DNA from 3 places in the Nocardiopsis sp. EMB25 genome. Region 2 is predicted to be linked to each of the others. Evidence: riboswitches for the same ligand, from Rfam matches in the RefSeq annotation. Region 2 holds a riboswitch; each other region holds the start of a gene.
The links. Region 2 has a riboswitch for cobalamin ahead of cobN (cobaltochelatase subunit CobN). Riboswitches for the same ligand answer to the same signal wherever they lie in the genome.
Positions count from the first base shown of each region.

Region 1 (4,695 bases), 730 kb from region 2:
AGTCCGTCGTTCCTCTCCGAGGGCGACACCGAGGACCTGGTCCTGCCGGACAACACCGAGGACATCATGCTCAACGCCGGGGCCGAGGCGCTCGCCCTCGTCGGCACCTGATCCCGCTCCGGACGCGTGAGGGGGCCGTGGCGCATCGCCACGGCCCCCTCACTCATGCGGCCTCACGGGCTCGGCCGGGGGCACCCCGCCTAGGTCAGGTCGGCGCGCACCCGCCTGGCCGCCTCGACCATGTTGCGCAGGGCCTGTTCGGTCTCGGCGTACCCGCGCGTCTTCAGACCGCAGTCCGGATTGACCCACAGGCCGCTCGCGTCGATGTGCGCGACCGCCAGGCGCAGCGACTCCTCGATCTCCTCCACGGAGGGCACCCGCGGCGAGTGAATGTCGTACACGCCCGGGCCGATCCCCCGCTTGTAGCCGCGGCGGCCGAGGTCCTCCACCAACTTCATCCGCGAACGCGCAGCCTCGACACTGGTGACGTCGGCGTCGAGCGCCTCGATCCCACCGACGATCAGCCCGAACTCGGAGTAGCACATGTGCGTGTGGATGGTCGTGGTCGGCGCGACCCCGGAGGTGGCCAGTCGGAACGAGCCCACAGCCCAGTCCAGATAGGACTCACGCAGCTCCTCACGCAGCGGCAGCAGCTCCCGCAGCGCCGCCTCGTCCACCTGGATGTGGCGGATCCCGGCGCGCTCCAGGTCGGCGATCTCGTCCCGCAGGGCGAGCGCGACCTGGCGAGCGGTGTCACCCAACGGCTGATCGGTACGCACGAACGACCAGGCGAGCATGGTCACCGGGCCGGTCAGCATGCCCTTGACCGGCTTCCGGGTACGCGACTGGGCGTAGGTGATCCACTCGACCGTCATCGGCTCGGGGCGCGAAACGTCCCCGTACAGGATCGGGGGACGCACGCAGCGCGAACCGTAGGACTGCACCCACCCGTTCTCAGTGGTGGCGTAGCCCCGCAGCTGCTCAGCGAAGTACTGCACCATGTCGTTGCGCTCGGGCTCGCCGTGGACGAGCACGTCCAGACCGATCTCCTCCTGGAGCGCGATCACCCGGTCGATCTCCTCGCGGAGGATCCGGTGGTACTCCTCCCGTCCCAGTTCACCCTTGCGGTGGGCGGCGCGCGCCCGCCGCAGTTCGGCGGTCTGCGGGAAGGACCCGATCGTGGTCGTGGTCAGCGGCGTGTCCGTGGGGACGCCCCGGTCCTGCGGACGCTCGGAGGCCTCCGGGCCGAGCGCGTCGAGGCGGGCGCGCACCCGGGCGTCGGTGAAGGCCGGGTCGGCGCCGTTCGCCCCCTCGGCCGCGTACTCGGCCTCGGTCCCCTCGGACAGGACACGGCCCAGCAGCGCGACCTCCTCGGCCTTCTGCTTGGCGAAGGCCAGGGCCGCGCGCAGCTCGGGGTCGAGGGAGGTCTCGGCGTCCAGGTCGATCGGCACGTGCAGCAGCGAGCAGGAGGTGCTCACCGTCAGCTCGTCGGTGAGGGCGAGCAGGGTACCGAGCGTGGCCACGGCGGAGGGGATGTCGGTCCGCCACACGTTGCGGCCCTCGACGACACCGGCGACCAGGCGTGTTGAGCCCAGGCCGGAGACCTTCACCAGGTCGTCGATGCCTTCGGCGTCGGTCACCAGGTCCAGGCCGACCGCCTCGACCGGGGAGTCCTTGAGCACGCGCAGCGCGGCGGCGCCGATGGACCCGAAGTAGGTCGAGACCAGCAGGGAGGGACGATCGGTGAGACCGCCCAGACGCTGGTAGACGCGCTCCAGGTGGTCGACGGCGGCGCGGCCCTCGTCGGTGGCCAGGATCGGCTCGTCCAGCTGCACCTCGGTGGCCCCGGCCGCCCTGAGGTCGGCCAGGAGGCGACCATAGGCGTCCAGGAGCTGGTCGAGCAGCTCGATCGGCGCCCACCCCTCGGGGGCGTCGTCGGCGGCCTTGGCCAGCAGGAGGAAGGTCAGCGGGCCGACCAGGACCGGGCGGGTGTGGTGGCCCGCCGCCGCGGCCTCACGGAACTCGGCGACCGGCTTGTCACCGACGAGGCGGGGACGGGTGCTCGGGGAGAGCTCGGGGACGAGGTAGTGGTAGTTGGTGTCGAACCACTTGGTCATCTCCAGCGGCGGCGCCCCCTGTTCGCCCCGGGCCAGAGCGAAGTAGCGGCGCAGCTCCTCGTCGCGGTCCTCCGCGGTGGACGGGGAGGCGAACCGGGAGGGCACCAGGTCGAAGAGGACCGCCGTGTCGAGCACGTGGTCGTAGTAGGAGAACGTGTTGGACGGCAGGTCGTCGACGCCCGCCTCGCGCAGCTGGACGTAGACGCCCTCGCGCAGGTCGGCGGCGACGGCGTCCAGTTCCCGGGCGCTCGTGCGGCCCTTCCAGTAGGACTCGCTGGCGCGCTTGAGTTCGCGGCGCGGGCCGATCCTCGGGTAACCGTGCACGGTGGAGCGCACGGCCGCCTTCGCGGCCGGTGACGTGGTCATGAAGCTTCTCTCCCTCGTCGAAAGCCAGGTTCCGGCCACGAGGGCATGAGGAGGGTAGGCCACGCGAGGTACGCGCCGCGGGCGCGTACCCGTCCGTCACCGCCCTCGGCCCTCCCTCGGGGCACGGGACCACCGGCGACACGGGTGCGCCGCCGGGTGGAGGCAGGTCTTCGGACTCGTGGGCACCGTCGGTGCGCGCACCGACGACCTACTGGCCGCCGCTTCCCAGATTCCGACCAAAACGACCGGATTACCAGTGCTTTTGGCGACTGTCGTTCCCACATACCGCTGCGGGGCAGTCCCGGATTCCCACCGGGTTCCCTCTCGCGACGCGAACCACACCCCGAACCGGTCAAACCCGGCCTGGAAGTGGAGCGCGTACCTTCCACGCCTGCAAGTATAGGGAGGCCCCCTCACGCCCCCGCCCCCGGCGTGGAAACCCCATTCCCGCGCGCCACCCCCATCGCGAACCCCAGCCACGTGGCGCGCGTCACACCTGACATAAAGCGTTACGTGGGACGGCCCTCCCCCGCCGCCCCGCGAACGTTCGTCTGACGATGAACGTGGAGAACCCCTGGTGAACAAACAGAGCCCACGGACCATGGCGACCCGACGCCCCCTCGTCACGGTCGTGGTTGCGATGGCGGTGCTGGCGGGGCTGGTGTTGCTCGTCACCCAATCCGGAGTACTTCCCGGCCCCGACCCCGCGGAGAACACCGCGCACGGGTCGGGGGAAGAGAGCCCCCTGCCTCCCGCCACGGGAGAACCCGACCGGCTGACGGTGGTCGACCCCTCCGACGTGGTCGACGTGGCCGAGGAGACGCTGTCCTACGACGGCGGCGTCTCCGCGGACGTGACCTATCCCTCCCTTCCCGACGCCGAACCGCTGACCGACTTCCTCGCCCGCACCCTCGACGCCGACGTGGCCGCCTTCGAGGCGGCCAACCCCGGCGCGGCGGACTACACCGCCGAGTGGGGTCTGACCGCCGCCAACGACGACCTGGTCGGCGTGCGCATGACCAGTACCGAGACCGATTCCGAGGGTTCTCGTGAGTGCCACAGCACGTACTGGTACGAGGCCGACACCGGCCTGGCCCACGGCTCCAACGAACTGATCGCGGGCCAGGACGAACTGGATCAGCTCAACGCGCTGGTCCGGGAACAGAGCCCGGACGCGGTCGACGGTCCGGCCGTCCTTCCCGTCGCCGCGCTCTACGACTCGGTCGGTTTCAACCCCGACGGCGACCTGGTCGTGGAGTTCGACACCGGGCAGATCGCCCCCGTCGGCGAGGGCCCCGTGCACGTGGTCGTCGACCGGGATGAGGCCGAGCCGCTCCTGTCGGACCTGGGCGTGCGCGCCCGTGACGCCGCGACCGTGGGTGTGGAGGACTTCTCCCTGTCGGGCCCGCCCGAAGCGGACAAGGACGGGACCACCGAGGAGCGCCCGGGCCTGATCTCCCCCGTCGACGACGCGGTGGACTGCTCCGACCCCGAGACCCGGTGCGTAGCCCTGACCTACGACGACGGGCCCGGCGGACGCACCCCTGAGCTGCTGGACACCCTCGCCGAGTACGACGCCCGCGCCACCTTCTTCGTGACCGGGGTCCCGGTCCTGGAGCACCCCCGCACGGTGCGGCGCGCCTACGCGGAGGGCCACGAGATCGCCAACCACACCCTGAGCCACCCGGACCTGTCCGCGATGGGGCAGGGCGCGGCCCGGGCCGAACTGGAGACCGTCCAGGCCCAGGTGTACCGCGAGACCGGCTACACCATGGACCTGATGCGCCCGCCCTACGGCGCCACCGACGACGGCGTCGCCTCCGTGACCGAGGACATGGGGCTCGCCCAGATCCTGTGGAGCGTGGACACCAACGACTGGAAGGACCGGAACGCCTCGGTCGTCTCCGGCCGCGCGCTGGGCGGCGCGTCGGACGGCGCGATCATCCTCATGCACGACATCCACGGCACCACCATCGACGCCTCCCACGAGATCATCCGCGAACTCGACGCCCGGGGCTACACGATGGTGACCGTCTCCCAGCTGCTCGGGACCACGACCCCGGGAGCGGCCTACCACGACGGCCAGCCCGAGGAGGACGCCGAGGACGGGTCCGAGGGCCAGGAGACCGGCGGTGACGAGGAGGAGGACGGGCCGGCCGAGGACTGACACGCCCGCCGACGGACGCGCCAGGGGGGTGACCACATGTGGCCA
Region 1 is NZ_JAMTDN010000001.1:678,692-683,386, reverse strand. Features, by position in the region: gene KIK06_RS02830 (DUF3558 domain-containing protein) at 1-111, shown strand, start outside; gene metE (5-methyltetrahydropteroyltriglutamate--homocysteine S-methyltransferase) at 201-2,483, opposite strand; cobalamin riboswitch at 2,628-2,839, opposite strand; gene KIK06_RS02820 (polysaccharide deacetylase family protein) at 3,085-4,650, shown strand.
Region 1: another riboswitch for cobalamin. It lies ahead of metE (5-methyltetrahydropteroyltriglutamate--homocysteine S-methyltransferase); the one in region 2 lies ahead of cobN (cobaltochelatase subunit CobN).

Region 2 (4,695 bases):
ACATCCTGCTCAGCGGCCAGGCCATGAACCCCACGATCCGCACGGTCGAGGGGATCGAGCAGGTCGCCGCCGGGCTGCGGGACCTCGGGCTCTCCCAGTGAGCGGTGCCCGTCTCGCACTGCTCGTCTGCGGTGGACTGGCGGCCCTGACCGCTTCGGTCGCGGTCGCCGTGACCATCGGCCCCGCCGACATCACCACGGTCGACGTCTGGCGCTCGGTCTCGGCCCACCTCGGGGTGGGCGACACCGCCCTGAACCCGTTGCGGGACGGCATCGTGTGGAACCTCCGGATGCCCCGCACCCTGCTCGCCGCGGTGTGCGGGGCGGGACTGGCCCTGTGCGGCGCGGTCATGCAGTCCCTGCTCCGCAACCCGCTGGCGGACCCCTTCGTGCTCGGGGTGTCCTCCGGTGCCTCCACCGGCGCGGTCGCCGTGATCGTCCTCGGGTGGGGCGCCGGGGTGCTGTCCCTGTCGGCGGGCGCCTTCGTCGGGGCGCTGCTTTCCTTCGGGATGGTCATCCTGCTCAGCCACAGTCTGGGCGCGACCATGGACCGCGTCGTGCTGTCCGGGGTCGCGGCCATGCAGCTGTTCTCGGCGCTGACCTCGTTCGTCGTGCTGACCTCGGCGGACGCGGAGACCACGCGCGGCGTGCTGTTCTGGCTGCTGGGGTCGCTCAGCGGCGCGGGCTGGGCCGACGTGGCGCTGTGCTCGCTGGTGCTGGTCGGTGTGCTCGTCGTCTGCCTCGCCCACACCACCACCCTGGACGCCTTCGCCTTCGGTGAGGAGGCCGCCGCGAACCTGGGTGTCCGGGTGGGCCGCGCCCGACTGGTGCTCCTGTGCGCCACCGCCCTTCTCACCGCGGCGCTCGTCAGCGCCGCCGGGGCGATCGGGTTCGTGGGGCTGGTGCTACCGCACGCGGCCCGTGCGCTCACCGGCTCCGGCCACGCCAGACTCCTCCCCGTCACCGCGCTGACCGGGGCCGTCTTCCTGGTGTGGGTGGACACGGTCGCCCGCACCGCGCTGGACCCGCAGGAGATCCCCGTGGGAGTGGTGACCTCCCTCATCGGCGTGCCCGCCTTCGTCGCCGTGCTGTACCGATCCAGGAGGCAGACGTGACCGAGTCCGACCACACGGGGCTGCACGCCGACCGGGTGAGCCGCCGGGCCGACGGTGGGTTCGTCCTCGACGGTGTGACCGTCGCTCCGCGCCCCGGCGAGACCATCGGTCTGCTCGGCCCCAACGGCTCCGGGAAGTCCACGCTGCTGAGGCTGCTCTCCGGTGTCCTCGCTCCCTCCACCGGAGCGGTCACCCTGGACGGACTGCCGCTGCCCCGGTTCGGCCGCCGCGCCGTGGCCCGGCGGGTCGCCACCGTCCAACAGAACGCGCACACCCAGACCGAGCTGACCATCCGCGACGTCGTGGCCCTGGGGCGCATCCCGCACCGCCGCCCCTGGTCACCCCTGTCCGCCACCGACGCCCGCGCCGTGGCGGCGGCCCTGGAACGCACCGGCCTCACCGACCGGGCCGACCGGTTCTGGCACACGCTGTCCGGGGGCGAACGCCAACGCGCCCAGATCGCCCGCGCCCTCGCCCAGGAGCCGAGCGAGCTCCTGCTCGACGAGCCGACCAACCACCTCGACATCCAGTACCAGCTCGACCTGCTGGAACTGGTCACGGGCCTGCCGGTCACCACCGTGATCGCCCTGCACGACCTCAACCTGGCCGCGATGTACTGCGACCGCCTGCTCGTGCTGCGGGACGGCCGCGCCGTCGCCGAGGGAAAGCCCGCCGAGGTCCTGACCCCCTCTCTCATCGGGGAGGTCTACGGGGTCCGGGCCGAGGTCACCTCCGACCGCGGCCGCCCGGTGATCCGGTTCCTGCGCCGCGCACCCGACCCGGCGGATGCGTCGGACCCGTCGACCCGACCCGCCGGCTCCTGAGCTCCCCGCCGGGACGGGGCCGTGCGCGGCCCGTTAAGGTGTGAATCCTTCGCTCGTGGTACAGGAACCCGGTGTGAATCCGGGGCGGTTCCGCCACTGTCAGACCCCCTACCCCCGGGGGGTTGAGCCAGACACTGGCCTCGGGCGCTCCGACCGCCGATGGGGCGAGAACCCCGAGGGAGGAATCCGACCGTGACCACACGGATCGCTCTGCTGTCCACGTCCGACACCGACCTGCTCTCCGCGAGGGCCAGCCACGCCGCGTACACGTGGGCGAACCCGTCCCGCGCATCCGAGGCGGAACTCACCGCCACCGTCGAGGGCGCCGACCTCGTGGTCGTGCGGCTGCTCGGCTCTCCGCACGACCTGTGGTCCGGACTCGCCGCCGTCCGCGAGCGGGGCACGCCCCTGGTCGTCCTCAGCGGCGAACAGCAGCCCAGCGCCGAACTGATGGAGCACTCCACCGTCCCGATCGGCGTGGCCACCGACGCCCACCGCTACCTCGCCGAGGGCGGCCCCGACAACCTCGGACGCCTGCACGCCTTCCTGTCCGACACCGTGCTGCTGACCGGTGAGGGGTTCGACCCGCCGGCCCCCGTCCCGCTGTGGGGCCTGGCCGCGCGCGACGTGCCCCAGGACCCCGCCCTCCCACGCGTGGGCATCCTCTACTACCGGGCCCACGAGGCCGGTGGCAACACCGCGTTCGCGCACGCCCTGGCCGACGCCGTCGACGCGACCGGGAAGGCCGTGGGCGTCCCCGTGTTCGCCGGGTCGCTGCGCTCGGCCCCCGACGATCTGTACGAGGCGCTCGGCGGCTTCGACGCGCTGGTGGTCACCGTCCTCGCGGCGGGCGGCAGCGTGCCCGCGTCCGCGAGCGCCGGTGAGGACGACGAGGCCTGGGACGTGGAACGGATGGCCGCCCTGGACGTTCCCGTCCTCCAGGGGCTGTGCCTGACCAGCTCCCGCGCCGACTGGGAGGCCTCCGACGACGGCGTCACCCCGCTCGACTCGGCGAGCCAGATCGCCATCCCGGAGTTCGACGGCCGGATCATCACCGTGCCGTTCTCCTTCAAGGAGATCGACCAGGACGGACTGCCCCGCTACGTCGCCGACCCCGAACGCTGCGCCCGCCTGGCCGGGATCGCCGCCGCCCACGCCCGGCTGCGGCACGTGCCCCCCGCCGAGAAGCGGGTCGCGGTCGTCCTGTCCGCCTACCCGACCAAGCACGCCCGCATCGGCAACGCCGTCGGGCTCGACACACCCCGGTCCCTGGTCCGCCTGCTGCGCCGCATGCGCGCCGAGGGCTATGACCTGGGCGAGCCCGGCGACCTGCCCGGCCTGGACCTGCCCGACGACACCGAGGCGGGCGACGCGCTGATCCACGCCCTGATCGAGGCGGGAGGCCAGGACGAGGACTGGTTGACCTCCGTCCAGCTGACCGACGCCCAGGTGCGGATCACCCCCGAGGAGTACGCCGCCTGGACCGAGGGCCTGCCCGCCGCGTTGAAGGACTCGATGACCGAGGCCTGGGGGCCCGCCCCCGGCCGCCTGTACGTCAACGACGAGGGCGAACTCGTCCTCGCCGCGCTGCGGGCCGGAAACGTCGTGGTCCTGGTCCAGCCGCCGCGTGGCTTCGGCGAGAACCCCATCGCCATCTACCACGACCCCGACCTGCCGCCGAGCCACCACTACCTGGCCGCCTACCGCTGGCTGGAGCACGGTTTCGGCGCGCACGCCGTCGTCCACCTCGGCAAGCACGGTTCACTGGAGTGGCTGCCCGGCAAGAACGCCGCCCTGTCCGCCGCCTGCGCCACCGACGCCGCCCTCGGCGACCTGCCGCTGGTCTACCCGTTCCTGGTCAACGACCCGGGCGAGGGCGCCCAGGCCAAGCGGCGCGCCCACGCCACGGTCGTCGACCACCTCATCCCGCCGATGGCGCGCGCGGAGAGTTACGGCGACATCGCCCGCCTGGAGCAGCTGCTCGACGAGCACGCCAACATCGCGGCCATGGACCCGGCCAAGCTGCCCGCGGTCCGGGGCGAGATCTGGTCCCTGATGCGCGCGGCGGAGATGCACCGCGACCTGGGCCTGGAGGAGCGCCCCGACGACGAGGAGTTCGACGACTTCCTCCTGCACGTCGACGGCTGGCTGTGCGAGATCAAGGACACCCAGATCCGCGACGGCCTGCACGTGCTCGGCGAGGCCCCCTCGGGCGAGGCCCGGGTGAACCTGGCCCTGTCGATCCTGCGCGCCGCCCAGATCTGGGGTGGCGTCGGCCGTGCGGTACCCGGCCTGCGTGCCGCCCTCGGCCTGAAGGAGGACGCGCCGACGCGCGAGGTCGACGAGGCGGAGGCGCTGGCCCGGAGCCTCGTCGAGCGGATGGAGGCCGCCGACTGGGACCCCGCCGCCGTGGCAGGACTGCACGACGACCCCGAGGTGCGCCGCGTCCTGGAGTTCGCCGCCACGCAGGTGGTGCCCCGCCTCGCCCGCACCACCGACGAACTCGACCACGTCCTTCACGCCCTGACCGGCGGCTTCGTCCCGGCGGGCCCGTCCGGCTCCCCGCTGCGCGGCCTGGTCAACGTGCTGCCGACCGGCCGCAACTTCTACACCGTCGACCCCCGCGCCGTCCCCTCCCGGCTCGCCTGGCAGACCGGGCAGGCCATGGCCGACTCCCTGCTGCGCCGCCACCTGGACGAGACCGGCGCCTACCCGGAGTCGGTGGGACTGTCGGTGTGGGGCACCTCGGCGATGCGC
Region 2 is NZ_JAMTDN010000001.1:1,405,212-1,409,906, forward strand. Features, by position in the region: gene KIK06_RS06115 (ABC transporter substrate-binding protein) at 1-101, shown strand, start outside; gene KIK06_RS06120 (FecCD family ABC transporter permease) at 98-1,114, shown strand; gene KIK06_RS06125 (ABC transporter ATP-binding protein) at 1,111-1,938, shown strand; cobalamin riboswitch at 1,958-2,095, shown strand; gene cobN (cobaltochelatase subunit CobN) at 2,131-4,695, shown strand, end outside.

Region 3 (4,695 bases), 3.9 Mb from region 2:
TGCGAGACCATGTCGTCGTCCCACAGGCCGCGCTCCTTGAGGTCGCGGACCAGGTACGGGTTGACGACGGTGAAGTCGCCGGACATGTTCGACTTGACGAACAGGTTCCGGTAGACCGGCTCGATCGACTGGCCCACACCGGTGATGTTGGCGATGGTCGCGGTCGGGGCGATCGCCATCACGTTGGAGTTGCGCATCCCGGTGGCGCGCACCCGCTCACGCAGCGAGTCCCAGTCCAGGGTCTCGCCCCGGTCGACGTCCAGGTCACCGCCCCGCGCCTCGGCGAGCGCGCGCAGCGAGTCGATCGGCAGGACGCCCTTGCTCCACAGCGACCCGTCGAAGGTCTCGTAGGAACCGCGCTCGGCCGCGAGCTCCATGGACGCCTCGATGGCGTAGTAGCTGATCAGCTCCATGCTCTCGTCGGCGAAGTCGACGGCGCCCTCGGAGGCGAACGGGGTGCGCAGCTTGAACAGCGCGTCCTGGAAGCCCATGAGGCCCAGACCCACCGGACGGTGGCGCATGTTCGCGCGGCGCGCCTCGGGGATCGTGTAGAAGTTCACGTCGATGACGTTGTCGAGCATCCGCACGGCGGTGCGCACGGTGCGGCGCAGGCGCTCGGCGTCCAGGCCGTTGGGGCCGGTGTGCTGGGCCAGGTTGACCGAGCCCAGGTTGCAGACGGCGACCTCGTCGGCGCTGGTGTTCAGCGTGATCTCGGTGCACAGGTTGGACGAGTGCACGACACCCGAGTGCTGCTGCGGGGAGCGCAGGTTGCACGGGTCCTTGAACGTGATCCACGGGTGGCCGGTCTCGAACAGCATGGTGAGCATGCGGCGCCACAGGTCGACGGCCTGGACCTTCTTGAAGACCTTGATCCGCCCCGCCTCGGCCTCGGCCTCGTAGTGGGCGTATGCCTCGGCGAACTCGGTCCCGTACTTGTCGTGCAGGTCGGTGACCTCGTCCGGCGAGAACAGCGTCCAGGAGCCGCCCTCCTCCACACGCTTCATGAACAGGTCCGGAACCCAGTTCGCGGTGTTCATGTCGTGGGTGCGGCGACGCTCGTCACCGGTGTTCTTGCGGAGGTCGAGGAACTCCTCGATGTCGATGTGCCAGGTCTCCAGGTAGGCGCAGACCGCGCCCTTGCGCTTGCCGCCCTGGTTGACCGCGACGGCGGTGTCGTTGGCGATCTTCAGGAACGGGACGACGCCCTGGCTCTTGCCGTTGGTGCCGCGGATGTGCGAGCCGAGGCCGCGCACCGGCGTCCAGTCGTTGCCGAGGCCGCCCGAGTACTTGGACAGCATCGCGTTGTTGCTGATGCCGTGGAAGATCGAGTGGAGGTCGTCGCCGACGGTGGTGAGGAAGCAGGACGACAGCTGCGCGCGCACCGTCCCCGAGTTGAACAGGGTCGGCGTGGAGGCCATGAAGTCGAACGAGGACAGCAGCTCGTAGAACTCGATGGCGCGGGCGTCGCGGTCGTCCTCGTTCAGGGCCAGACCCATGGCGACGCGCATGAAGAACGCCTGCGGCAGCTCGTAGCGGACCTCGTCGCTGTGCAGGAAGTAGCGGTCGTAGAGGGTCTGGATGCCGAGGAAGGTGAAGTTCTCGTCCCGCTCGGGGCGCAGGGCGGCCCCCAGGCGCTCCAGGTCGAACGTGGCCAGGGCCGGGTCGAGCTGGCCGAGGTCGATGCCGCGGCCGACGTAGGCGGCCAGGTAGGCGGCGTAGCGGTCGGCCATCTCGGACTGGCTGGCGGCCTGCGGGGCGCCCGCGATGAAGGTGAGGGCCTCGCGGCGGAGCTTGTCCAGCAGCAGGCGGGCGGCCACGTAGGAGTAGTCGGGATCGACCTCCACGAAGCTGCGGGCTGCCATGACCAGGGCGAGCTCCACCTCGGCGTCCGAGATGCCGGGGTAGAACCCGCGGCGCGCCTCGGTGAGGACCTTGTCCGCCGAAACACCGGTGAGCCGCGCGCAGGCCTCGGTTACGACGTGCTCGATCCGGTCGACGGCGGCGGGGGGCGCGCCGTCGTGGGTCGGCTCGGGCCGAACGGATGCGGGCACGGCCTCGACGTCAAGGGTCATACAGCGGCTCCAACCTCGGTAGAAGAGTCCCGGCGGGGAGGGACACGAGAAACACGGCCACGGCACACCGGTGGTCCGACACGCTGAGTGCGCGTGGTCACGTGACCGGTGGGTCGCGGTGGCCCGCTCTCGAAGCCCCGTCGTCGGCGCACGGTCGGTGCGCGCTGGCGGCAGGTCCTCGGGCTCACGGGCGCCCTCCTGACCGTCGCTCCCCGGGGGTCACTCGGGGGAGTCTCGTGTGCGACGCAGATCGATCCCGCTCACCGCTGCGGGGCAGCCCCGGATTCACACCGGGTTCCCTCTTGCCTCACCCCTGGGGGGTGAACCACCAGCGGGAGAGATACTACATCTAGGGGATGGGGCGTTGGAACACCGCAAGATGATGGCGTGTCATCGATTTTCTGGCCGCGGCGACCATGGCTGAGGGCACGCCCGAGACGTGGTATGGGGCGCGTCGATCCATCTGCTTCGTGGGGGTTTCGCTCACCGATCCGGGGGTGTTCGCGACCGCGACCGGACACAGCCTAGGGGCCCGCGAGGGGTGTGACGCACCAGGCGCGTCAGAAAGCTCACGACCGCGTCGCGGGTCACGTCGGGGGCGCGCTCCGGACCCGGCCGACGACCGGCGCCCGGACCGGGCCCGCCGGGGGTCAGTCGCCGTCCAGCAGGCCGTCCAGGTCGTCCTCCCCCAGTCCCAGGTCGGTGCGGATGCGGAAGCGAATCCTCAGGAGCTCGTCCAGCAGGTCCCGCACGTACGGGGAGGCGGTGGCGTCCAGATGCGCGCGGATCCCGGCGGTCGCCCAGCGCTCAGCGCCCCCGAGGTCGTCGTGGGCGTAGAGCACCTCCGCGATGTGCACGTGGGTGGGCAGCCCCAGCAACGACTCGTTCTCCAGGCGTTTGAGCTGCGCATAGGCCCGGTCTGCCTCGTCCAGTTGCAGCAGGGCGCCCGCGCTCAGGGCACGCGCGTCGATCACCGTCGGGCCGCCGTCGTCGATCGCCCGTTGGTAGGCCGCGCACGCGTGCTCGTACTCCTGGGCGATCTCCCACTGCTCCCCCGCGCGGACGAACAGTTCGGCGCGGGTGATCTCGCTCCCGGCGTCCACACGGTTGGCCAGGTCCTGCAACTGGGCGGCGACGGGGCCGTGCTCACCCGACCGGACGGCGTGGAACTCCATACGGTCGAGATCTGCCGTCGTCACGTGGGTCAACCGCATCGCCCCCATCCCCTACTCGCACTCCCACGCGCCGATCAGGGCCTGGCGCGCTCCAGTGCCTGCCAGAACCCCTGGCGCAGTCCGTCCCGGACCTCGTCCCTCAACAGGTGGTCGATCGGCAGCGAAGAGCCCTGGAGCAGACGCGCCTCCAGGTCGGAGGGCATCCGGGGTCTCCGGGCGAGAACCGCCTCGACCCACAGGGCGGGCGCCTCGCGCGCGATCGACTCCGCGAAGTCGTTCCCTTCTTTGCGTGCGACATGCACCGCATCGTCAACGGTATGCGCGGCGGCGCGTGTCTGCTGGGGATATCCAGGACTGGAACCGGGTTCCTGGTGTCCCCGAGGATCGAAGCGTTCGTCGTGTTCGGGACCAGTACGTGGCGGACCCCCGTATCCGGGAGCCGCCCCGCCGCGGCGGGCGGCGTCAGTTTCCGTACTGGTCCCATAGGTAGGGTTTGCGTCGTTCGCACCCCCGAAACCCGCATTGTCCCCCGGACCGAAGCGTGGGTCCGCCTGGGGCGGCGGCCCGCTTCTCTGCGGCGGCGGGTGGCCCTGGGGGTTGTCGGAGGCGAAGGAGCGCTGCGGCCCGGTTCCCCCCGCGAAGGACTGCTGGGGCCCCGTCCCACCGGCGAACGGCTGCTGCGCGTCGGCCGCGCCCGCGAAGGACTGCTGGCTCCCCGTCCCGCCCGCGAAGGACTGCTGTGGCCCCGTGCCGGCCGTGAACGCGGGCTGGGGGCCCGCCGCGGCATGGGTGTTGGCACCGGGCTGCGGGGAGGCTGGTCTGCCGGAAAGGCCGTATCCGTTCTGCTCCGCGCCCCGCACCGGTTGGTCTCCGGGAGGATAGACCCCCTGGCCGTTCTGCCCGCCGGGTCCGGTCGGCGACGGCGTCGTGCCCGGGTAGGCGCCGTTGCCGTTCATCGGGGTCTGGGCGCCCGAGGGGAAGCCGTTGGCGTCGATCGGGCCCGGTTGCCGGGTGTCCGTGGCCGGACCGGCGAGGTGGTCGCCGCGCTGCTGGGCGAGGGACCGCCGCATCGCGCGCAACTGCTCCATGGCACTGCCCTGCGGAACGGGCTGGGGCCCGGTTCCCGCGAAGATCCCCTCCAGACCGCCGCCCGTGGTCCCGGCGGGCTCGACCCGGCTGCCCCCGGGCTGGGCCTCGACCGGCTGGCGGGGGGTCTCGGGAGCCGACCGGGCACGGCCGTTCGCGAACGGCGTCGTGGTCTTGGCCGCGTTCTCCTGGGAGGATCCGCCGCTGGTGAGCAGGTTGACGTGTGGGCGCAGGTGACCGGCGCCGATCTCGATGAGGTCGTCGCACTCCCGGCGCAGGGTGCGGGAGATGGTCCAGTTGCCCTCGACGGAGATGTGCACGACGGTGACGCGGACGCCCAGGTCCTGCACGTCCGCGACGAC
Region 3 is NZ_JAMTDN010000001.1:5,352,333-5,357,027, reverse strand. Features, by position in the region: gene KIK06_RS23730 (ribonucleoside-diphosphate reductase subunit alpha) at 1-2,072, opposite strand, end outside; cobalamin riboswitch at 2,225-2,417, opposite strand; gene KIK06_RS23725 (hypothetical protein) at 2,723-3,295, opposite strand; gene KIK06_RS23720 (NYN domain-containing protein) at 3,322-4,695, opposite strand, start outside.
Region 3: another riboswitch for cobalamin. It lies ahead of KIK06_RS23730 (ribonucleoside-diphosphate reductase subunit alpha); the one in region 2 lies ahead of cobN (cobaltochelatase subunit CobN).